2 regions of the Sneathiella sp. D3-11 genome follow, and region 1 is predicted to be linked to the other one. Evidence: riboswitches for the same ligand, from Rfam matches in the RefSeq annotation. Region 1 holds a riboswitch; the other holds the start of a gene.

Evidence for each region. Region 1 has a riboswitch for glycine ahead of gcvT (glycine cleavage system aminomethyltransferase GcvT). Riboswitches for the same ligand answer to the same signal wherever they lie in the genome.
Region 2: another riboswitch for glycine. It lies ahead of AC0L73_RS07220 (L-serine ammonia-lyase); the one in region 1 lies ahead of gcvT (glycine cleavage system aminomethyltransferase GcvT).

Annotation. Positions count from the first base shown of each region.
Region 1 covers NZ_CM147911.1:2,473,481-2,484,915, forward strand. Annotated here, with positions in the region: partial or broken gene thrC (threonine synthase) at 1-1,198, shown strand, start outside; gene AC0L73_RS12635 (M16 family metallopeptidase) at 1,212-2,471, shown strand; gene AC0L73_RS12640 (GNAT family N-acetyltransferase) at 2,504-3,088, shown strand; gene AC0L73_RS12645 (YqgE/AlgH family protein) at 3,095-3,670, opposite strand; gene AC0L73_RS12650 (protein-disulfide reductase DsbD domain-containing protein) at 3,806-4,651, shown strand; gene AC0L73_RS12655 (peroxiredoxin) at 4,753-5,232, shown strand; gene rnhA (ribonuclease HI) at 5,299-5,742, opposite strand; gene AC0L73_RS12665 (hypothetical protein) at 5,932-6,651, shown strand; gene thrB (homoserine kinase) at 6,667-7,632, opposite strand; gene ispH (4-hydroxy-3-methylbut-2-enyl diphosphate reductase) at 7,636-8,595, opposite strand; gene AC0L73_RS12680 (hypothetical protein) at 9,021-9,383, shown strand; glycine riboswitch at 9,502-9,592, shown strand; glycine riboswitch at 9,596-9,689, shown strand; partial or broken gene gcvT (glycine cleavage system aminomethyltransferase GcvT) at 9,778-10,860, shown strand; gene gcvH (glycine cleavage system protein GcvH) at 10,882-11,259, shown strand; gene gcvPA (aminomethyl-transferring glycine dehydrogenase subunit GcvPA) at 11,256-11,435, shown strand, end outside.
Region 2 covers NZ_CM147911.1:1,392,567-1,404,001, reverse strand. Annotated here, with positions in the region: gene boxC (2,3-epoxybenzoyl-CoA dihydrolase) at 1-1,022, shown strand, start outside; gene boxB (benzoyl-CoA 2,3-epoxidase subunit BoxB) at 1,024-2,448, shown strand; gene AC0L73_RS07240 (cupin domain-containing protein) at 2,469-2,780, opposite strand; gene AC0L73_RS07235 (glutathione S-transferase family protein) at 2,865-3,551, opposite strand; gene speD (adenosylmethionine decarboxylase) at 3,702-4,106, shown strand; gene speE (polyamine aminopropyltransferase) at 4,106-4,957, shown strand; gene AC0L73_RS07220 (L-serine ammonia-lyase) at 4,962-6,341, opposite strand; glycine riboswitch at 6,494-6,585, opposite strand; glycine riboswitch at 6,589-6,675, opposite strand; gene AC0L73_RS07215 (hypothetical protein) at 6,762-7,112, opposite strand; gene AC0L73_RS07210 (NAD(P)H-dependent flavin oxidoreductase) at 7,713-8,684, shown strand; gene AC0L73_RS07205 ((2Fe-2S)-binding protein) at 8,769-8,960, opposite strand; gene bfr (bacterioferritin) at 9,079-9,546, opposite strand; gene AC0L73_RS07195 (MaoC family dehydratase) at 9,652-10,137, shown strand; gene AC0L73_RS07190 (PaaI family thioesterase) at 10,144-10,590, opposite strand; gene AC0L73_RS07185 (acyl-CoA dehydrogenase family protein) at 10,580-11,435, opposite strand, start outside.

The sequences.
Region 1 (11,435 bases):
GAGGCTGACTTCCGCAAAATGACGGAAAAGGCTTACGCTAACTTCTCTCATAAAGCCGTTGTACCCGTCAGCCAGCTTGGCAGCAACGAGTTCCTGATGGAGCTTTATCACGGGCCGACACTCGCCTTTAAGGATGTGGCCTTGCAGCTCCTCGGCCTGCTCTATGACCATCTCCTTGCAAGGGAAGGCAAGCGTGTGACGATTGTTGGCGCCACCTCTGGCGATACCGGCTCCGCGGCGATCGAAGCCTGCCGGGGGCGGGAAGCGGTAGATATTTTTATCCTACATCCCAAGGGGCGGGTGTCAGAGGTACAGCGGCGCCAGATGACGACGGTGCTCGATTCAAATGTTCACAACATCGCCATAGAAGGCGATTTTGATGATTGTCAGGCCATGGTTAAGGCGATGTTCAACGACCATGAGTTTCGTGACAGTTTAGCGGTTTCGGCCGTTAATTCGATCAACTGGGCGCGGGTCATGGCGCAGATAGTCTATTACTTTACTGTAGGTGTCAGCCTCGGCGCACCGTCGCGGCCGATATCCTTCTCGGTTCCAAGCGGAAACTTTGGTGATGTCTACGCCGGCTATGCCGCGAGCAAGATGGGATTACCGGTCGATCAACTGATTGTCGCCACCAACCGCAATGATATTCTATCCCGTTTTTTCAATAGCGGCGAATACCGGAAATCAGGCGTTGACCCGACTATCAGCCCAAGCATGGATATTCAAGTATCCAGTAACTTTGAACGTTTCCTGGCGGATTTATATGGTCGCGACGGTGACGCGATCGCCGACTTGATGAGTTCGGCTCGACAGGGACGGTGGTTTTTCCGTGAATATGTCGCAATTGAATGAAAGCATTTTTGCCGCAGATCGCTGTGATGAGGAAGAAACCCTCGCCACCATCCGACAGACATTGGATAGAAGCGCGAAGCTGGTCGATCCTCATACAGCGGTTGGTCTCTCTGTTGGTGAAAAATGCCGAAAGCACAAGGATGTCCCGTTAGTAACCTTATCTACAGCGCATCCGGCCAAATTTCCTGATGCGGTGGAAAAAGCAACAGGTGAGCGTCCTAGTTTACCAAAGCACATGGCGGATCTGTTCGGACGCGATGAACGGCTTGTTGATTTGCCAAATGATTTAGAGACGGTAAAATCCTTTATTAAGGAACGTGCGCGCATACTGAGTGCGGCTTAGATCGGAAGAATATATGAACGTTAAAGTGAGCACCCTCAAGAATGGGTTGCGCGTTATTTCAGATCCCATGCCAGGCTTGGAAACGGCCGCTGTGGGGGTTTGGGTTGATACCGGAGCTCGCCATGAGACGGCTGAGGAAAACGGTATATCTCATGTGCTGGAGCATATGGCATTTAAAGGCACGGGCAGGCGGAGTGCGCTTCAGATCGCCGAATTGATCGAATCCGTCGGCGGGCATCTCAACGCCTATACAAGCCGGGATCAGACAGCCTATTTCGCTAGAGTGTTAAAAGACGATCTGCCGCTCGCGGTGGATATTCTGGGCGATATATTACTGCATTCAAGTTTTGATCAAACGGAAATTGCGCGAGAGAAAGAGGTAATCGTTCAAGAGATAGGCCAGACATATGATACGCCTGACGATATTATTTTTGATCACCTTCAGGAGGCATCCTTTCCGGACCAGCCGATTGGACGGTCCATTCTCGGGACTGTCGGGAAAGTTCGTGGCTTCGATAGGTCGATGATCGCGGGTTATATGAAAAGTCATTATCTGGCACCCAAGATGGTTTTAAGTGCTTCCGGTGCTGTTGATCACGACAGGTTGGTGACGCTCGCGGAAAAGGCCTTTGACGGATTGGCCGCGAAGGGGGATACGGGCATGGAGCCGGCCCATTATTCCGGCGGTGAATTTCGCGAGGAAAGAGAGTTGGAGCAGGTGCATTATGCGCTGTCTGTTCCCGGTATCTCCTACACTGACGATGATTACTACACGGCTCAGGTTCTTTCCGGATTGCTGGGCGGTGGCATGTCTTCGCGCCTTTTTCAGGAAATAAGGGAGAAGCGCGGGCTTTGTTATTCTGTGTTCAGTTTCTCCTCCTCATTCGCGGATACAGGAACATTTTCTGTTTATGCAGGAACCGGCGAAGAGCATATAAAAGAGCTGAGCCATATGTTGACGGACGAGCTGCTGCGGGCAAGCGATGGAATACAGCAGGCCGAAGTTGAGCGGGCCAAGGCTCAGTTGAAGGCCTCTCTCCTGATGGGGATGGAGAGCCCGGCCTCCCGTTCGGAAGTTCATGCGCGGCAAATACTGATTTATGGACGGGTTCTGCCAACATCGGAAATTGCCGAAAGCATTGATGCGGTAACAGTTGAGGCAACACAAAATCTCGCAGGAAAGCTGTTTTTTGGGGTGACGCCCAGTATTGCAGCGCTCGGCCCGCTAAAAAATCTTGAGTCGTTTGATCAGATCACGGCAAGATTCAGGTAGTGTAGGAACACCAAGGAGGTCCGCGTCGAGTGTTGGAAAAGCTGTCATTGATGGGAAGTGGACCCCGGGTGGTGACTGAGCGACTAATGCTCCGTCCCCCGAAATTGTCGGATTGGGGTGCTTGGGCAGAACTTAGGTCAGACAGCCGAGACTTTCTCGTGCCATGGGAGCCAGTCTGGACAGAGGATTCTCTCACTAAGGCAAGCTTCAAGGCGCGACTTCGGCGTTATGCGAGGGATGTGAAGGATGATTTGGGCCAGGCATTCTTCATCTTCAATAGAGAAAGTCATGACCTGATTGGCGGGATCACGCTTGGCCAAATCCGTCGGGGTGTCGCACAGACCGGCACAGTTGGATACTGGACGGGCCAGCGCCATGCACGACAAGGCTATATGTATGAGGCGCTTTGCGGCCTGATGCCGGTTTTGTTCAGTGAATTCGGATTAAGGCGAGTTGAAGCTGCTTGCCTGCCATCAAATATTCCAAGCTCACTTCTGCTCGAAAAGGTTGGTTTTTTAAGGGAAGGTTTGGCACGGGAATATCTCTGCATCAACGGCGTTTGGCATGATCATCTGCTGTACGCCATTTTGAATACTGACCCGGTTTCACCATATTAATCGTAATCAGGCGTGCCCCATATCGCCAGATAGGAGGGAGGGGTCTACACCAAGCTTATGTATGGCAACTTCCCATTTCGTCTCTAATTTGGGTCCAAAAACAATATCCGCGTCCGGATCGACGACCAACCATCCATTTTCCTGAATTTCCTGTTCAAGCTGGCCCGGGCCCCAGCCGGAATATCCAAGAGCGAGAAAACTGCTCTCTGGTCCGCTGCCGCCAGCAATGGTTTTCAGCATATCTACGGTCGCAGTCAGTGCCATATCATCGTCGATCATCAGAGTGGTGTCGTAAAGAAGGTCGGTGGAATGAACAACGAAGCCACGCTCTGTATCGACAGGGCCGCCGAAATGAATTTCGATATTGCGGGCGGCCTCCGCTTTCGGAATTTCGAGTTGTTCAAGCAAATCCTCAAAGCTCAACGCATCAAGAGATCGGTTGAGCAGGATGCCCATGGCACCCGATTCTGAGTGAGCGCAGAGCAGAATGACGGCTTTTTTAAAGCGCGGATCACCCATGCTTGGCATCGCAACCAAGAGTTTTCCATCCAAATAGCCTGTATCAATTGTATTTGCGGTCATAATATAAATATGTATCTGCTTTAAAAGAATCCCAGCCGTCGAATGTCTTCATGACGTGATTGTGACATATCAACCCTTAATATTGTTTTATATATGTGGTGAATAATCCATTGTAAGGCAGAAGGCTAATTCTGAATGAGATTACTGAATTTTGGGTATTTCTGCGGTATTTTCGTTTTTCTGTTGTTAGGTGCCAGCCTTTCACCCAGAGCTGAGACAGCACCCGACTGGGTCAGTACAGATCAATCGAAGCTCCGGCTGATATCTGCTGTTGAAGGGGTGAAGGGACTCGATTCTCTTCGGGTCGGCCTTCAGATTAAGTTAGCCCCCGGCTGGAAAACATATTGGCGCAGCCCCGGGGATGCCGGAATTCCTCCCCTACTCGATTGGAGCGGGTCTGAAAATTTGAAATCAGCGGAGGTTTTATGGCCTCTGCCCGAAGAATTTGATGCTTATGGTTTTTCAAGCTGGGGGTATCATGATGAGGTTGTCTTTCCTATAGACATTACGTTGCAGGAACCGGGAAATCCGCTTGACCTTAAGCTTCGGCTTCAACTGGGAATTTGTGAGGATGTTTGCATTCCCTATGAGCTTGAATTTACCCTCACTCTCGATACGAAAAGTGCAGAAACTACTGGAGACGCCAGTATTATTGAGGCATTTTCCCGCCGTGTACCCGAGAAAATCGGTTCAGAAACTGCCGTCCTGACGCAAGTGATGGCGAGCAGTAAAGATGATCGTCTTTTTGCCGTTACAGCGACGTCAACATTGCCTCTAAATAAACCATCCATCATTGTTGAGGGAGAAGATGGCACATATTTCGATCTGGTCAGCGCTTCGTTGTCAGCAGATCGTCGACACGTGGCTTTCGAACTTGAAGGACATCTTCCTGCGAAGTCGGACCGGATATCCGGCCAAGACATCACCGTCACAATTTTTGATGGCTCAGTGGCAGGTGAAGCGGATCTCCGCATCGAATAAAATTCAGAATAGCTGTAATTGAAACTTTTTATTTTCGCCTACATCATTATGTTAAAGTGGCGGGGCTGAATTATGCGATTATTTAAGAATAGGGAACAGAAATGACGATATCAGTTGGTGACAAACTTCCAAATGCCGAATTAATGATGATGACCGAAAAAGGACCGACGAAAGTATCGACAGCGGATCTCTTTGGCGGCAAGAAAGTTGCTTTGTTCGCAGTGCCCGGTGCCTATACGCCCACTTGTTCGGCAAAGCACCTGCCTGGTTTTGTAGATAATACGGCGAATTTAACGTCAAAAGGCGTGAGCGATATCGTCTGTCTTTCCGTGAATGACCCTTTTGTGATGGCCTCTTGGGGTAAGGATCACAACGCGGGCAGCATTAAAATGGTTGCAGACCCGGATGCGGCCTTTACCAAGGCTATCGGGGCTGAATTCGATGCCTCCGGTGCCGGGCTTGGTGTTCGCTCCCGTCGTTATTCCATGGTTGTTGACGATGGCGTTGTAACACAGCTTAACCTTGAAGAAACCGGTGGTTTCGAGGTATCCGACGCTGAAACCTTGCTGGGTCAGCTCTGATTGTTTTTCTCATCGGGGAGGGCGGTTGCCTTCCCCATTGTGACTTGTCTGTGATGGTTGCGCCCGTTAGCGCTTAAATTTTTTCATACCCTCATTGGCGAGCTGATCGGCTTTTTCATTGCCGGGATCCCCTGCGTGGCCTTTGACCCATTTCCAACTGATTTGGTGATTTGATATGGCGTCATCCAACGCGAGCCAGAGGTCCTTATTTTTTACTGGTTTTCTGGCGGCCGTCTTCCAGCCGTTCTTTTTCCACCCAATCATCCATTTAGTGATACCGTCTTTCACATAAGTGCTGTCGGTATGTAGCTCGACTGTAGAACGGCGCTTTAGTGAATTAATCGCCATAATAGCGGCGGTCAGTTCCATACGGTTGTTCGTTGTTTCCGCTTCTCCCCCGCATAGTTCTTTTGTTTTGCCTTGATACTTTAAAAGGGCACCCCATCCCCCGGGACCCGGATTACCTGAACAGGCGCCGTCCGTGTAAATTACAACAATATTTTCTGACATAAACAAGCTCCTGAACCGTGGCGATACGCGACTAATCTCAACTGCCCGGCTTTAGCATGTATGCCCTGAGTCGGCAAACTTCGAGAAAATGTAATTTTAACCTAATGTTAGCGCATTTCTGGCAATTATATTGAAAGCGAGGCCGTTACCCTTGCAGAAAACTAAAATTAATAGATTCGAGTTGGCAAGATGCAGAAAAAACTATTCTCCGCAGAAATTAAACAATTTGGCTCGGGCGTTTCAATAGATCCTGCTTTTACGAATGAGGGAATAACGGACAACCAATATCATGAGATCATTGATGCTCTTAACGACATCAAGGTTCAACTTGGCCAAGATGAAAAGATTGTCGTACCGGAGAGCGATTCTGAAGAAGTGAAAGCGACAGAAGAGCTAGGAATATTACGCCAGGAATTGCAGGAACTTTCTGATGTTATCCTCGAAACTCGCCGTGAAATTGCCTCACTCAGTTCTTCAAAGAAGGGGCAGAAAATTAATTCAGTTACCGACCAGCTTGATGCGGTTGTCGGTGATACGGAGAATGCAACCAATGCCATTCTTGAAGCTGTTGAAACGATAGAAGACAAAAACGAGAGCCTCCAATTGCATACAAGTTCCCCGGAGGAGGTTGAAAGCATAGAGGCAATCAGTGCTGCGGTAATGAAGATTTACGAAGCCTGTAACTTTCAGGATGTTACTGGTCAGCGGATTTCCAAGGTTGTGACTACCTTGAGCTTTGTCGACGAGAGGATCAGCAAGATGATCGATATTCTCGGCGGCGAGGATGAACTTGAGGAACTTGAGGTTGCGGAGCTAGAACCGCAATTCGATGAGGATGTTGAATTAAGTGGCCCACGGCCAGAAGGTCACGAAATTTCACAGGATGAAATTGATTCCCTGTTCGATTGAATTCCACGAGAGTTTTTAGTCGAGGCCGTATGCGGCGACATTTTTAACCGCTTGGTGAAATTGTAGTTTTTTGAGATATTCCATAGGGTCCTTGGGTTTAACCAGCGCCCCTTCAATCTGGTTGATCCAGTCGTAATGGCGGGTCAGGAGAAACCTGATCGCTGCGCCGCGACAAAGTAGAGGCAAAAATTCGAGCTCCTGCTGTGAGAAGTCCCGAACTTCCCGATAGCCATTCAACAGTTTTCGCGCCTTTGTGATGTTGAAACTGCCGTCATTTTCAAAGCACCAGGCGTTCACACAGATGGCAAGATCATAGGCAAAGAAATCGCTACAGGCGAAATAGTAGTCGATAACTCCGCTCACTTTGTCTTGTAGAAAAAAGATATTATCCGGGAATAAATCTGCGTGGATTACGCCACTTGGCAGATCGGTTGGCCAGTGATTTTCGAGGAATGTGATTTCCACCTCAATTTCAGGAAAAATCCGCGCATCCGATTGGCCCATGCCGCTTTTCATGCAGGCTTCATACAAAGGCCGCCAGCTCGACAGGGAGAGTGTATTAACACGCGTCATCTTGAAATCACTGCCGATCGTATGAAGCTGCGCCAATGCTTGTCCCAGAAGATTGCAGTGCTGTGGCGTTACCCGTTTGACTGAGCGACCATCAAGAAATTCGATAATTGCAGCAGGACGCCCGGCAACCTGTTTTAGGCTGCTGCCGTCTTTCGCAGCAATGGGCCGGGGCGACATAAAACCGCCCGCGGCCAAATGCTCCATCAGTCCTAAGAAAAACGGCAGATCTTCAGCATTTACCCGCTTTTCATAAAGTGTAAGGATGTAATAGCCAGCTTCCGTATGGAGCAAATAGTTGGAATTTTCTACGCCCTCTGCGATGCCTTTGCACGACAGCGCCTGACCCAGATCATATTGATCCAGCATGTCATCCAGCTCATCGTCGGAAATGTCAGTATATACTGCCATAAACTACTTCATGGCCTCTGGTTCCAGAATTTTGGGCATCTTGAAAACCACCTGTTCCTGATTGGTGACTATTTCCTCCACCGTAATGCTGAATCGTTGAGAGAAGGCCTCGACCACCTCTTCGACAAGTGTTTCGGGGGCGGATGCTCCGGCTGTGATGCCAATTGTGAATGCGTTCTGAAGACTGTCCCAAGGAATATCCGAGGCCCGTTGAACAAGGGCTACTTGACGGCAGCCGGACTTTTCCGCCACCTCAACTAGACGCATCGAATTGGAGGAATTTGGCGCGCCGATAACCAGCATCCCGTCACAGCGCTCGGCAAGAATTTTCACGGCTGCCTGACGATTGGTTGTTGCGTAGCAAATATCTTCTTTTCTGGGGCTCTCAATCGACGGAAAGCGCTTCTTAAGAATGCCAACAATTTCTGCTGTTTCATCAACGGAAAGTGTTGTTTGAGTGAGATAAGCCAAGCTTTTCCCAACCTGCTTTTGGGTAAAGGATCTTGCCTCTTCCGCCGTTTCAATGAGGCTGATCTGACCCTCGGCAAGTTGTCCCATCGTTCCGATTACTTCAGGATGACCGCGATGACCAATCAGGATAATCTCATGATTGTCCCGTTCGTGGCGTTCCGCTTCCCGATGCACTTTGCTGACAAGCGGGCAGGTAGCGTCGATATAGAACATTTTGCGGTTTTCCGCCTCGGCCGGTACTGATTTTGCGACACCGTGGGCTGAAAAAATCACAGGAACGTCTTTTGGTATATCCGCCAGTTCGTCAACGAAGACTGCCCCCTTCTTTTCGAGGCTTTCGACAACGAAACGATTATGCACAATTTCATGGCGGACATAGACCGGCGCGCCATATTTTTCGAGGGCTCTTTCAACAATTTGGATCGCACGGTCCACGCCAGCGCAAAAACCGCGCGGCGCCGCCAATAGCAATGTCCGTTCTGATCTATCCATAATTGCTTCCAAGCCTGAATTGGTTCATAGAATATTCCTGCGGACCGTGAAAACTTGCTAATTCCGCTGGACCATCCTAGATTTGCCGAACTCATACAACAGTTTCAAGGGTAATGCCATATCTAGGCGAGGTAAATTCAAATGATGATGGCAACAATTGCGCCGTCGTCCGAAAATCTGTATTTCTTTGGACATATGCAGGCTGGTGTCTTGCCGTTTGCGATAGCGTCCAAAATACTCTTTAGTTCCTTATACGCCGGTACATTAACATTATGCCTAGTCTCAAATTCATAAATACATCTTTACGCGCATGTTTTCTGACTGTTCCACTGCTAATTACATCAGCTTGCAGCGGTAGTGTCGATACAGATATATTCAGCATTTTCGGCAGCTCTAAACCACCACTTCCCTGCCCACGGGTGGAAGTGCTACCCGGTGCAGAGACCATCACTATCTTTCGTGAAGGGGAGGGGCGCGACCTTGTTGACGTTCAATTTGAAGGCATCATCGCCCCATTTAGTGGCCAATGCCAGTATGTGGACGATGACACAGCCGTTGTTGTTGAGCTCATCCTGCGCATAGGGGCGACCAAGGGACCGGCTGCGACCAGCCAGACAGAGGAATTTCCTTTTTTTGTCGCTATAGCGGAAAGAACGGGCGAGATTATCGCCAAGAAAATTTTCTATAGCCCGGTCGAGGTTGAGGAAGGACGTCGTCGTGCCACTGTTCAGGAAGAACTGGAACAACGCATCCCCTTGACCGGCCTTAAGACCGGGGGGATTATGTAATTATCATCGGATTTCAGCTCACACGTGAGCAGTTGGAATTGCAGAGCTAATTACGGGCGTGAGGCCAATAGTTGTTTGACTATTCTTAAATCGACATTATTATCGCGCGGATATTCAGTCGATCCCCGCGGGAGAGATGGTCGTTATGAGCCATCGCCGAAGGAGCAACCACCCCGGAAACTCTCAGGCAACCGGACCGCAGGGGGATGAAACTCTGGAAAGCAAATTACGTATGTAATTTCACCGAAGGGGTAAGCGATATGGCAGTTGCCAACATCGTCAATTCTCTCAGGTTATAGGACAGAGGGGGTCAATCCAGCGGGTTTTTGCTGGAGAATTTGGCTTTTGTCCGCAACCAGGGTTGTCCTATGAGTGAAACTTCGTCGACGAAAAAACCGTCCTTTACAATTTGCATGTCGAACTCGGCGCCAAGATGGTGCCGTTTGCGGGCTACGACATGCCTGTGCAATATCCTGCCGGTATTCTGAATGAGCATTTGCATACCCGGGAGGCGGCCGGGCTTTTCGATGTTTCCCATATGGGGCAGGTGGTTATTTCGGGCGAAAATCCTGCGGGAGCTATCGAGGCACTTATTCCTGGGGATATTCAGGCGCTTTCGGCGGGCGAGATGCGCTATAGCTTTCTCACAAATGATCAGGGCGGCATTCTGGATGATCTTATCGTCACCCGGCGAGAGAATGATCTCTTCGTTGTTGTGAACGCCGCCTGTAAGGAACAGGACATCGCGCTGCTGACAGGCGGGCTTGCAGGTAAGGCTGAGGTCACAGAGCTGACTGATAGAGCTCTTGTCGCTCTGCAAGGTCCAAAAGCAGTCGACGTCCTCGCGCGGTATGCACCGGAAGTCGTCGCTATGTCTTTTATGAACTATCGCGAAGTTGAAATAGATGGTGTTCCCTGTTTCGTGACCCGTTCTGGATACACGGGCGAAGACGGATTCGAGATTTCCATCCCGAATGATCAGGCAGAGGAGATATGTCGGAAGCTGTTGGACGAAACCGAAGTAATGCCAATTGGCCTTGGCGCACGTGATTCGCTCCGTCTGGAGGCGGGGCTGTGCCTTTATGGCCACGACCTTAACGAAGTGACAACGCCGATCTCGGCCGGTTTGATCTGGGCGATCAGCAAGCGCCGCCGCATTGAGGGCGGATTTCCCGGTGCGGATATTATTCAGGCCGACATCGCGAATAAACCGGCGATGAAACGCGTGGGTATTTTACCTGAAGGTCGTGCGCCTGCACGCGAACATACGGTAATTACAAATGAAGCGGGAGAGACCATCGGTGAAATTACGTCTGGTGGGTTTTCTCCCAGCCTTGGAATTCCCATCGCGATGGGCTATGTCCCACTTGATTTTTCAGCCGTTGGAACGAAAATAAATTTGCTTGTCAGAGGTAAGTCTCGCCCCGCCGTGGTTGCGAAAATGCCGTTCGTCGAGCAGCGCTATTATCGAGGATAATTTTTCACTGGAGAGTAATGAATGTCTTACAAATTTACAGAAGATCATGAATGGGTGCTGCTCGAAGGCGACGTGGCGACGATCGGCATCAGCGATTATGCTCAGGGGCAGCTGGGCGACGTGGTCTATGTCGAAGTCCCGACGGTAGGCGATGAAATTACCAAGGGAGATGAACTCGCAGTAGTCGAAAGCGTGAAAGCAGCATCAGAAGTTTATTCCCCGGTGAGCGGTGAAATCGTTGATGTCAACGCTGAGTTGGAAGGCGCGCCAACCGTGGTCAACGAGGATGCTATGAAAGGCGGATGGTTTGCTAAAGTCCGCGTAACGAATAGTGCGGAATTGAACGACCTGATGGATGAAGCCGCCTATAAAACATTTATCGAAGGTCTCGACGAATGAGGTATATGCCGCATACCGACCGGGAACGGAATGAAATGCTGACGAAAATCGGTGTTGGATCGATTGACGATCTCTTTACCGATATCCCGGAAGAAGCCCGTCTTGAGGGCTTGCTTGATTTGCCGCTTCATGAAAGTGAAATGGTGGTTGAGAAGAATTTCCGGAAACTGGCGGCA
Region 2 (11,435 bases), 1.1 Mb from region 1:
ATGAGGTCGTGCCGCGAAATAACTTTGATGAGAAGGTAATGGCGCGCGCGAAGGAATTGGCCACAAATAGTTCTCGTCCGGAGCATGCAGAAGGAATTGAACTGACGGCGCTTGATCGCCGGATAGATGAGGGCGGTTATCATTATCGTTATGTCGATGCCACGCTGGATGCAGAGGCCGGGGCCGCGACAATTACAATCACGTCTCCTGATTCCAAACTGCCGGAAACAGTTACAGATATTCATGCGGCGGGTGCCAGCTGGTGGCCACTTGCTATGGCGCGTGAGCTGGACGACGCTATATTGATGCTGCGCGCGAATAATGAGGAGGTCGGTACCTTCCTTCTTAAAACGCGCGGGCAAATCGACGCCGTATTAAAGACCGATGCCATTCTCTCAGAGAATCAGGACGACTGGTTTGTTCGGGAAGTGATTGGCATGCTACGCCGGACCTTGGCGCGCCTCGATGTGTCCTCCCGCAGTCTCTTCGCTCTCATTGAAGAAGATTCTTGCTTCGCGGGCACTCTTTACGAACTCGCGCTCGCGGCAGATCGTACTTATATGCTGGATATTGCTGAAGAAGACGGCAATCCGCCATATATTGCCTTAAGCGAGATGAATTTCGGCGCTTACGAAGCCGTGAATGGAATTACACGACTCGCCCGACGGTTTTATGAAGATGAAGCGGCCCTCAATATCCTGAAGCAGCAAACCGGTATAGAGATCAATGCGATAGAGGCGGAGGAAAGGGGCCTTGTCACTTTCATTCCCGATGACATTGATTGGGAGGATGAAATCCGGCTGCTGATAGAAGAACGTTCCAGCTTGTCACCTGATGCTCTCACCGGTCTTGAGGCGAACTTGCGCTTCGGCGGAACCGAGACAGCGGCCACGAAGATTTTCGGGCGCCTATCTGCTTGGCAAAACTGGATATTCAATCGACCCAATGCCGTTGGTGAAAAAGGTGCGCTTAAATTATTTGGCAGCGGTACCAAAGCAGAATTTGACAAAAGGAGAGTGTAGGATGGCGATCAATTATCAGGAACTCATCCCGAATAATGTCGATCTTGGCAATGACCGCCGTTTGCAACGGGCACTTGAGCATTGGCAACCGCGTTTCCTCGATTGGTGGCAGACCTTGGGGCCGGAAGGGTTCCAGACGAGTGATGTCTATCTTCGCACGGCAACGTCTGTTGACGCGAAAGGTTGGGCGACGTTCGGTGCAGTGAAGATGCCGGATTATCGTTGGGGTATTTTCCTTGCGGATCGAGAAAAGGATCGGACTATCGGCTTTGGCGACGACTTCGGCAAACCGGTATGGCAACAGGTGCCAGGGGAGTATCGCTCAATCCTTCGCCGTCTGATCGTGACTCAGGGCGATACCGAACCGGCGTCGGTTGAGCAGCAACGCCTTCTCGGTCAGACATGCCCGTCACTCTTTGATTTGCGCAATTTGTTTCAAGTTAATGTGGAGGAGGGGCGGCATCTCTGGGCGATGGTGTATCTACTGCATGCTTATTTTGGTCGCGATGGCCGGGAGGAAGCGGAAGATCTGCTGATGCGCCATTCTGGCAGCGAAGATAATCCACGCATTCTCGGCACCTTTAACGAGCCGATCAGTGAATGGCTTTCCTTCTTTATGTTTACTTACTTCACGGATCGTGACGGGAAATATCAGCTGAAATGCCTGGCCGAATCCTCCTTCGATCCGCTCGCGCGCACCTGTCAGTTCATGCTGACGGAGGAAGCGCATCATATGTATGTTGGTGAAACTGGCATCACTCGGATAATCAAGCGCACCTTAGAGGTCATGACGGAACTCAAGACGGACGACCCGGCAACCTTGCGCAAAGCAGGGGTCATCGATCTGCCGACCCTGCAGCGTTTTGTAAATTTCTGGTTCTCGTCCTGCATGGATTTGTTCGGTGCGGAAGTTTCATCTAATGCGGCGATTAGCTTTGCGAATGGTATCAAGGGGCGCCCTGATGAAAGGGTTTTCAAGGATCATGTGGAGCGGGAAACCTCCTTACAGATAGAAAAGCCTGATGACGCCGGTGGTGTGCAAACGGAAGAGATTACGGTTCGTAGTGCCATTAACGATCAGGTGCGCACGGCTTATATCAAGGACTGCATGGTCGGGATAACGCGTTGGAATCGCCTGATTAAGAAAGCGGGATTTGATTTCGCTATTGAATTGCCGTCAAGCCGGTTTCGCCGAAAAATAGGATTCTGGGCGGATGTGGTTACCGACCCGAAAGGGGACTTTATTTCAGCGGACGAGTTTGACCGTCGTCATGATGAGTTTCTCCCTTCCGAAAATGATCGCGTCTACATTCACAGCCTGATGCAGCAGGTGACCGAGCCCGGCAAGATGGCTGGCTGGATCGCGGCCCCTGATCGTGGCATCAATAACATGCCGGTTGACTATGAATATGTGCATTTGCAGTAAGTGAAATTTTGGTTCTGGGGTTAAATACTACCTTCAGTCTCAACTACCAAAATGCGCGCAGGCGTTCGCGGAACAGCCTTATGCTCATCGCCGGCTTCAGCATGGAAAATATCACCGGGGGATAGCGTCAGAACCTTTTCTTGCCCAGCCTCACGTATATGCATATCGACTTTACCATCCAACAGAACGAATACCTCCGGTCCGTCATTCACATGCCAAATATAGGGTTGATCCGTCCAATGAAGACGAACGGTGGCGTTCGATATCTTCTCAATACCAAGGGCATCCCATGCATTTTTACCTTCAAAATCGGTCGGCTTGATTAGGCGCATTTTGGCTTCCTATCCATAAATTTTTCTTTTGATTAATCCTAACCTACCTTTAACTCATGCATAAACTGGCTGCGTGGATTGCTCCTAAGGTTTTTCCGATGTCAAAAAAGGTCGTGTTGCAATAGTGCTCGGTCGCTCTTTCACGCAATTCCACCATCTTACAAGCTTTGGATAGCTCTGGAACATATTCGTACCCTCAGGTGCCATCAGAAAATAATCGATCATCGGTACCAGATGTGCATCGGCGAGAGAGTAAGAGGTGGCTGCGATATATCCACTATCGCTCGCTAGGTTTTCAAGGATAGCAAGTACAGGGGCACTTTCTTCCAATCCTTCGCTTACAACAGCCTCGTTTGTCGTCTCTCTGAAAGCGCGATTAAAGACCCTCTCGGAAAAGACTTTACGGACGAGCGGCCAGTATCCATAGCTATCGACGATGGAGATGACCTGACGCATTCTGGCGCGTTTCACTACTGTCTCGGGCTGTAAGGATGGCCCTTCAAATGCTTCATCCAGGTACTGAGTTATTGCGCCTGTTTCATAAAGAGTAAAATCACCATGTCGGATGGCCGGCACGCGATTGAAGGGATGGATGTCGATATAATTGGCCGATGCATCTTCGGCGAAGGGGTTAATCTCATGCGTTTCAAGCGCGATTCCCTTTTCCAGCATAACAATCCTGACTATTCGGGAATAAACGCTATACTTAAAACTGAATAGTTCGACATTTTTTTTAGCATTTTGGCGACCTGTTGATAGCGTGCGTTCCATCCGCTCCATCTTGCGTCGACTTGTGTCTGAAACACAAGCGAAGTAACTACTTTTCTCTTGCACTTGCAGGCCGACTCGGCGATAACGCGGCACCTTTTATGGTAAGGCACTCAAGGAGCATTCACGGGAAGAATGCTCAAGGATGAGAAAATGGCAATTTCACCTGCGGCGGCGGAAGAAGATCGTCTCGATTATTTCGTTCATAAGGATGGGTTGACCTTCGCAGGGACTCATCTGATCGTCGATCTTTGGGAAGGGGAGGGCTTCAACGATCCCTTGTTGATCGAAGAAACGCTCCGCCATGCGATTGATGCAGCGGGGGCGACCTTGCTGCATTTTCATATTCATGCGTTTGAGCCCGATGGTCTTTCCGGAGTTGCGGTGCTTGCCGAAAGCCATATCAGCTTTCATAGTTGGCCGGAGCGCGGGTTTATGGCACTCGATATCTTCATGTGTGGCAAGACCGATCCTTACAAGGCTATCCCGATCCTGCGGGAAGCGTTTAAACCCGAAACTGTCCAGCTTAATGAAATCAAGCGGGGGATTGTCAGTTGATGGAACTCTTTGATGAGGGGCTGCATTCGGGTGTCAATCTAGCGCTTAATGTGGAAAAGGTTGTCTATCGCGAGAAGACTGAGCTGCAGGACCTCATGATTTTTGAGAATAGCCAGTTTGGACGCGTTATGTCTCTCGACGGCGCCGTGCAGACAACCGAAAAAGATGAGTTTATCTACCATGAGATGTTCGTTCATGTGCCGGTTCTGGCCCATGGCAAGGTTAGTCGCGCCCTGATTATCGGCGGCGGCGACGGCGGCGCGGCGCGGCAACTCATGAAGCATAGAAATATCGCCGTGACCATGGTGGATATCGACCGGACCGTTGTCGAGCTTAGCAAGAAATACATGCCGTCGATCTCGGGTGGCGCCTTTGACGACCCCCGGCTTGATCTGATCATCGCCGATGGATGCAAGTTTGTGCGAGAGACCGATGAGAAATGGGATGTAATTATTATCGACAGCACTGATCCGCATGGACCCGGGGAAGTCCTCTATACACAGGAATTCTATGCGGACTGCAAGGCCCGTCTTGCGAACGGTGGTATTATAATTACGCAAAACGGCGTGCCTTTCGTTCAGGAAGAAGAACTAAAAACGAGCTATGACCGTCTCGGTAGTTTGTTCAAGGATGTCAGTTTTTATCTCGCCGCGATCCCGAGTTATGTCGGTGGAGTGATGGCCTACGGCTGGGCGACGGATGAGCCGGATCATCGAAAAGTGAGTCTCTCCCGCCTTGTCGCACGCTTTGTCGAGGCCGGGATCACGACGGACTATTATACACCGGAAGTCCATCTTGCGGCTTTTGCTCTCCCGCTTCATATCCAGAAGATACTGACGCGCGAAGATTGAGCAGCTAGCACTCCACGACGTTAACGGCAAGGCCACCTTGCGAGGTTTCCTTATATTTGCTGAGCATATCGACGCCGGTCTGGCGCATCGTCTCGATCACCTCATCAAGAGATACCACATGCGTGCCGTCACCGGACAGCGCGAGGCGGCAGGCATTAATCGCCTTCATCGCGCCCATGGTATTGCGTTCGATGCAGGGGATCTGCACTAATCCGCCGATCGGATCGCAGGTCAAACCAAGATTATGCTCCATGCCGATCTCAGCGGCATTTTCCACCTGTTCGTTCGTGCCTCCCAGAACGGCGGTAAGGGCACCTGCAGCCATGGAACAGGCGACCCCCACTTCCCCCTGACACCCCATTTCTGCGGCGGAGATTGATGCGCGTTTTTTATAGATTGCGCCAATTGCTGCTGCGGTGAGCAGGAAATTGCGCGTCCCCTCCTTTGTGACGCCGGGGCAGAAGCGTTGGTAATATTTAAGTACCGCGGGAATTACCCCGGCCGCACCATTTGTGGGAGCCGTCACCACTCGCCCACCGGCGGCGTTCTCCTCATTGACGGCGAGGGCGTAGAGATTAACCCAGTCAAGAACGGTCAGTGGATCGCGGGAGGCGCGCTCCGGATTTTCCATTAAGTCTTGATACAACGCGTTTGCCCGGCGCTTTACCTTAAGGCCGCCCGGCAGGATACCCTCTCCCTCGCAGCCCCTCTTGATGCAGTTGATCATGGCTTCATTGACATCATCAAGGAAGGCGAAGGTTTCTTCCTCACTTCGCCAACTGCTTTCATTGGCAAGCATCATCTCAGCAATGGTGAGGCCGCTTTCCTTGCCCATATCGAGAAGTTCGTCTGCGGAGGTGAAAGGATAGGGTAGCACAATGTTATGACCCTTCGTTTCTGCCCTGTCCCCTTCGTTGTGAGAGACAACATATCCGCCTCCCACGGAGAAATAGTCCCGGCAGAAAAGCTGCGCACCCTTTGCATCATAGGCATAGAACCGCATGCCGTTAGAATGTTCAGGAAGGAGTTGATCTTTCAGGAAAAGGAGACTTTGGTCCTCAAAAAAGGGAATTATACGATGTCCGTTTAGTGAAATTTCCCCGCTTGTCCGTATTTTGTCGATAAGCGGTTGTACTTTCTCCGGATCAACGGAGGAAGGGCGTTCCCCACTTAGTCCAAGAAGAATAGCAATGTCCGTCGCATGACCGGCGCCAGTGAGAGCAAGCGAGCCATAAAGCTCGACCAGCAGACGATCGGTCGAATCAAGTAAATCCTCTGACGCTAGACGATCGACGAAACGCTTTGCCGCCCGCATGGGCCCCACGGTATGGGAGCTTGATGGGCCAATACCGATTGTATAAAGATCGGTTACGCTGATGTTGATATCCAACTGAGACGTTGGGTTAGGCGGTGCAGTTGGCTTTGATGGTACAACTGGCGTAACGTTGCCAAGGCCGGGTTTGGATGGTTTTGTCATTTACAGGCACCTTTTCTCACTCTGGTGAAAAATTCACCAATGCGTTCAATAGATGCCCCCTCTGTCCGGTTACCTGAAAGATTACGTCGACATATCGCCGACTTACCTCTTCGGTGATGCGTTAGCCATGGCCTCAGCATACTCTCCAGAGCCCTCTTTCCTGACGGTACATGTGCCTGAGAGTTTCCGGGGCGGTTGCTCCTTCGGCGCCGGTAAGTCCGGTCTCTCCCATCAGGATAATCAAGGAATGCCAGCATAGTCCGGCAATTCACATAGACCTTAGAGACCGCGCTTTGGCATTGTCAAGTCCGGGCCTTCCGAAATGGATCAACGGGTGCCGTATTTCAAAACCCAAAGGGGTAGCAATGCCGCGACATCAGCGCTTTTTTCATCGAGTTCCACCGCCGTTGTCATCTCATCTTCATCAATTCGCACGATGCGTCCGCCAAATCGGCACATTTCTGGGGAGCCAACGGGCCCGATAATTCCTTCGACAGTTTGATCAAGTATAACATGGTCTGCGATACCGTTTAGCAGCATTCCGTCAAGAGACCAGTTCTCTGTCGAAAACCGAATGCCCTCAATTTCTACGCTGAGGACCGGGTTTGATACGCGAAAGGCCCCACGTTTTTCGAATCTGTTTGCAACAGATTGTGTGTTCATTTCAGCTTGCAGCACGAATAGTCTCCATAAAAATTTATCTACTCATCGAGTATGCAGCCTTTGTGCCAGTATCAAGGGAAAGGTAAAAAGTCTGTATTTCTTCGCTTTTTCGTTCCTTTGAGAGACGGACAGGAGTGATGCGATATAGGTAAGCGGTCAAATTTTCCCGCTCTGTAGGAAATAATAGCCGGGCATATTGGGTCTGGTTTGATGGAAATTATAAGCAATAAAGAGAATCATGTTTTGTGAATCGGGGTGAGATCACATTGTTTTGAGCCCAAATCTGATCTAATGCCGATATCTCTGAATTTTTTTAATGAGCACCCAAAGGTAATAATATTATGTTTTTCAATGATTTTTCGCAATAATGCTGCAGGTGCGAAATAAAAAAATGAAATTTTGTCAATAATGACAATTTGTCATCTTTGAAAAAGCCTGCTAAGAAAATGCCCAAGCCGGGTAACTGAGCGAAAAGATTCAGGCTTGGCTAAATAATTAAAAGGTCGGGTAACTGGGCGCAAGATCCAGACTTAGCTCAACCATCCATAGCCAAGTAACTGGGCGTAAGATCCAGGCTTGGCTATATTTATCCCAGTATCAGGAGTCATCTCGTAAATGACAATGCCGACCGTTCTGGAAGGGCGTCTTTCTCTCCCAGTTATTGCATCACCAATGTTTATTGTATCCGGGCCTGAACTGGTAATTGCTCAGTGCAAGCAGGGCATCGTCGGATCTTTTCCTGCTCTTAATGCAAGGCCGATTTCTCAGCTTGACGAATGGCTCTTTCAGATCAAGTCAGAACTTGCTGACTATGCGGCGGCGAATCCTGACAAGAAGGTCGCCCCCTTTGCTGTCAATCAGATTGTACATGCGTCAAATACTCGTTTGGAGGAAGATGTTGCACTCTGCGTTAAGCATGAAGTGCCGATTATCATCACGAGCCTTCGGGCCCCGAATGAAATTGTTGAGGCGATACATTCTTACGGCGGAATTATCCTGCATGACGTGACTACCATCCGCCATGCCCAAAAGGCATTGGAAGCAGGCGTCGATGGTTTAATTCTGGTTTGCGCGGGCGCTGGCGGGCATGCGGGGCGGTTAAGTCCGTTCGCGCTTGTCTCCGAAGTGCGGCAGTTCTTTGATGGGCCGATTGCTCTTTCCGGGGCCATTGCGAATGGCCGATCAATCCTTGCAGCCCAGGCAATGGGCGCGGATCTCGCCTATATGGGGAGTGCATTTATCGCTACCAAAGAAGCCAACGCGGTAGACGACTACAAAAATATGATCGTTGAAAGCACAGGCGAGGATATTCTCTATACGAACACCTTTACCGGCGTTCACGGTAACTATTTGCGCCCCAGTGTGGAAAAAGCGGGGCTTGATCCGGAGAATTTGCCGGGTGCCGATAAAAGCCGGATGAATTTCGGCAGCGGTAGTACGGGTAAATCGAAAGCCTGGAAAGACATATGGGGTTCCGGGCAGGGAATTGGCAGCGTAAGCGATGTGCCAAGTGTTGAAGAATATGTTGATCGCTTAAAAGAACAGTATGCCCAGGCCAAGGCTGAAATCAATAATAAGGCCATTTAGACTGAATTTTCCCTCACCCTAACGGGTGGGGGTAATTTCTTCAAATTTCCAGCATATTTAAGATTACAGGGTGATGTCGCCGGATCAGCGCCGAACGGTGATTGGCGCGCTGCTACCGGTTGTTTCCCGGATGATATCCCGGATATTAGATGTGCATTTTGCACATTGTGGTGCTGCTCCCAGTGTTTCATAGACATTTGCGATGCGTTGCGCACCTGAGGCGACGGCGCTTTTAATGTCTCTATCAGTCAATCCATTACAAAGGCAAATATACATTCTTCAACTTGTTTAATATTAAAAATGACAATCATTCCTAATAAATTAAGCGCTGTGCGACTAATTGTCAATGGCAAGGGAAGTTTATAGGGCGGGAATTTGCTACTAAGGGGCTAATTTAGGAAACTTGTGACTGAACGTAGTTTTGAAGTCCCATCTTCTCAATTAGGCCAAGCTGGGTTTCCAGCCAATCAATATGCTCCTCTTCAGATTCAAGGATATCGACCAGCAAATCGCGGGATACGTAGTCCTGCTTGCTTTCGCAATCTTTGATGGCCGCTTTTAAATCGACGTGAGCGACATGCTCCATTTTAAGGTCGCATTCGATGATTTCCCCGACGTCTTCGCCAATCATCAACTTGCCGAGATCCTGCAGGTTTGGAAGACCTTCTAAGAAGAGCACCCGTTTGATGAGCTTGTCTGCATGCTTCATCTCATCGACGGATTCTTCATATTCTTTCTCGCCTAATTCTTTAAGGCCCCAGTCTTCAAGCATGCGAGCATGCAGGAAATATTGATTAATGGCCGTCAATTCATTCTTTAGAATGACGTTAAGATGCTTGATAATTGACGTGTCGCCTTTCATGAATAGCTCCTTGCGTTGCCATGATATGTCCCTTAACTATAGCGCAGCGGCAGTGTTAAACAAATGCCATAACGAACAAGACTTGATAAACAAGTGAGGCGAGGAATGTCCGAAGATCAATTTAACCCAGAAAACCACAAATTTGCCGAAGCAAGCTATTTCGAAGACTTGACCGTCGGCCAAAGGTTCTACATTCCATCGCGGACATTGCGTGATGCAAATTTCTCTGCCTTTCAGGCGGCCTCCGGTGATAATCACCCGATTCATTATGATGTTGAATATTGCAAAACTCAGGGGCATCCGGAGTTGCTGGCACATGGGTTTCAGGTGTTGATACAAACTGCCTCCGGTGCCGGAATATTCCCGCATGTAATTGGTGAATCGCTCGTTGCCTTTATTGACCAGTCATCAAAATTCTTAGGGCCGGTATATTATGGCGATACCGTCTATCCGGAGCTTGTTATCACGGAGCTTAAGGAGCAAAGGTCAACCGGCGTGGTTACAGTGCGCTCAACTATTCACAATCAGCGCAAAGAGCTGGTACTGGAAGGGGAGCAGCGCTATCTGGTACGCCGCCGTCCAAAGGCCTGATCTCAGCTAAACCTTGAAGTTCCGCGTTGACGCGAGAACTGAGCCACAGAGCTTCTCTTCGCCTTTAGAGACAGAATAGATATCCGCCGCACCAACAGAGAGGGTCCGCCCGTTCTGCAGGACGCGACCACGGGCAATTAATTTTTCTCCTCGTGCCGGACCGGTCATCTTTACTGTAAAATCGAGTGTGGCACATGCCCATCCAGCAGGCAGCAGGGACGTGCAGGCGCTGACGGCGGCGATGTCACCGATCGTACCGACGAATGACGCCGGAAAGAGGTCGGGCGGTGTGGATAAAGCTTCCTGAAACGGTGCCTCAATCGCAATCTGCCCCGGTGTTTCCTTCAGTATTTTCACACCGTAGGTTTGCACGAACGGTAGAAGAGGCAAAAAGGCGGAGGGCTTGGCGTAGCCCTCCGTCCGTTCAGGTGTTTCTTGTCCTTTAAGAGGCATAACGCGCCACTATCTGCTTGCCGAGAGAGGACATATGCACCTGATCCGGTCCGTCTGCGAGCCTGACGGTCCGGGCGTAGGCAAAAGCTTCGGCTAGGAAGGTGTCCTGACTGAGACCCATGGCGCCGTGCACCTGAATAGCCCGGTCGATAACCGTTTGCGCCATGGTCGGTGCGATGATTTTGATCATCGCGATCAGGTCGCGTGCTTCCTTATAGGACACCTCGTCCATACGGGCGGCAACCTTCAGGGTAAGCAAGCGCGCCTGCTCAATATCGCAAATTGATTTCGCGATATCTTCACGCACGGAGCCCTGATCACTCAGTTTTTTGCCAAACGCAACACGGCTTTCCGCCCGAACGCACATCAATTCCAAGGCGCGCTGGGCGCAGCCAATTAAACGCATGCAGTGATGGATGCGGCCCGGACCTAGGCGACCCTGTGCAATTGCAAAACCTTCGCCTTCGCCACCAATAATATTTGAGGCGGGCACTCGAACATTTTCGAACAATACCTCGGCATGGCCATGGGGTGCGTCGTCCGATCCAAATACTTTAAGGGGGCGAACAATCGTGACGCCTTTGGTATTTACGGGGACAAGAATCTGTGACTGCTGCTGATGTCGTGGTGCATTTACGTCAGTTTTTCCCATAACAATCATGATTTTACAGCGTGGGTCGGGCGCGCCGGATGTCCACCATTTACGCCCATTGATGACATATTCGTCGCCTTGCCTGTCTATCGTGCACTGGACATTTGTCGCATCTGAAGATGCCACGGCAGGCTCTGTCATAGCGAAGGCTGAGCGAATTTCCCCGTTTAGGAGTGGGACCAGCCACTCATCG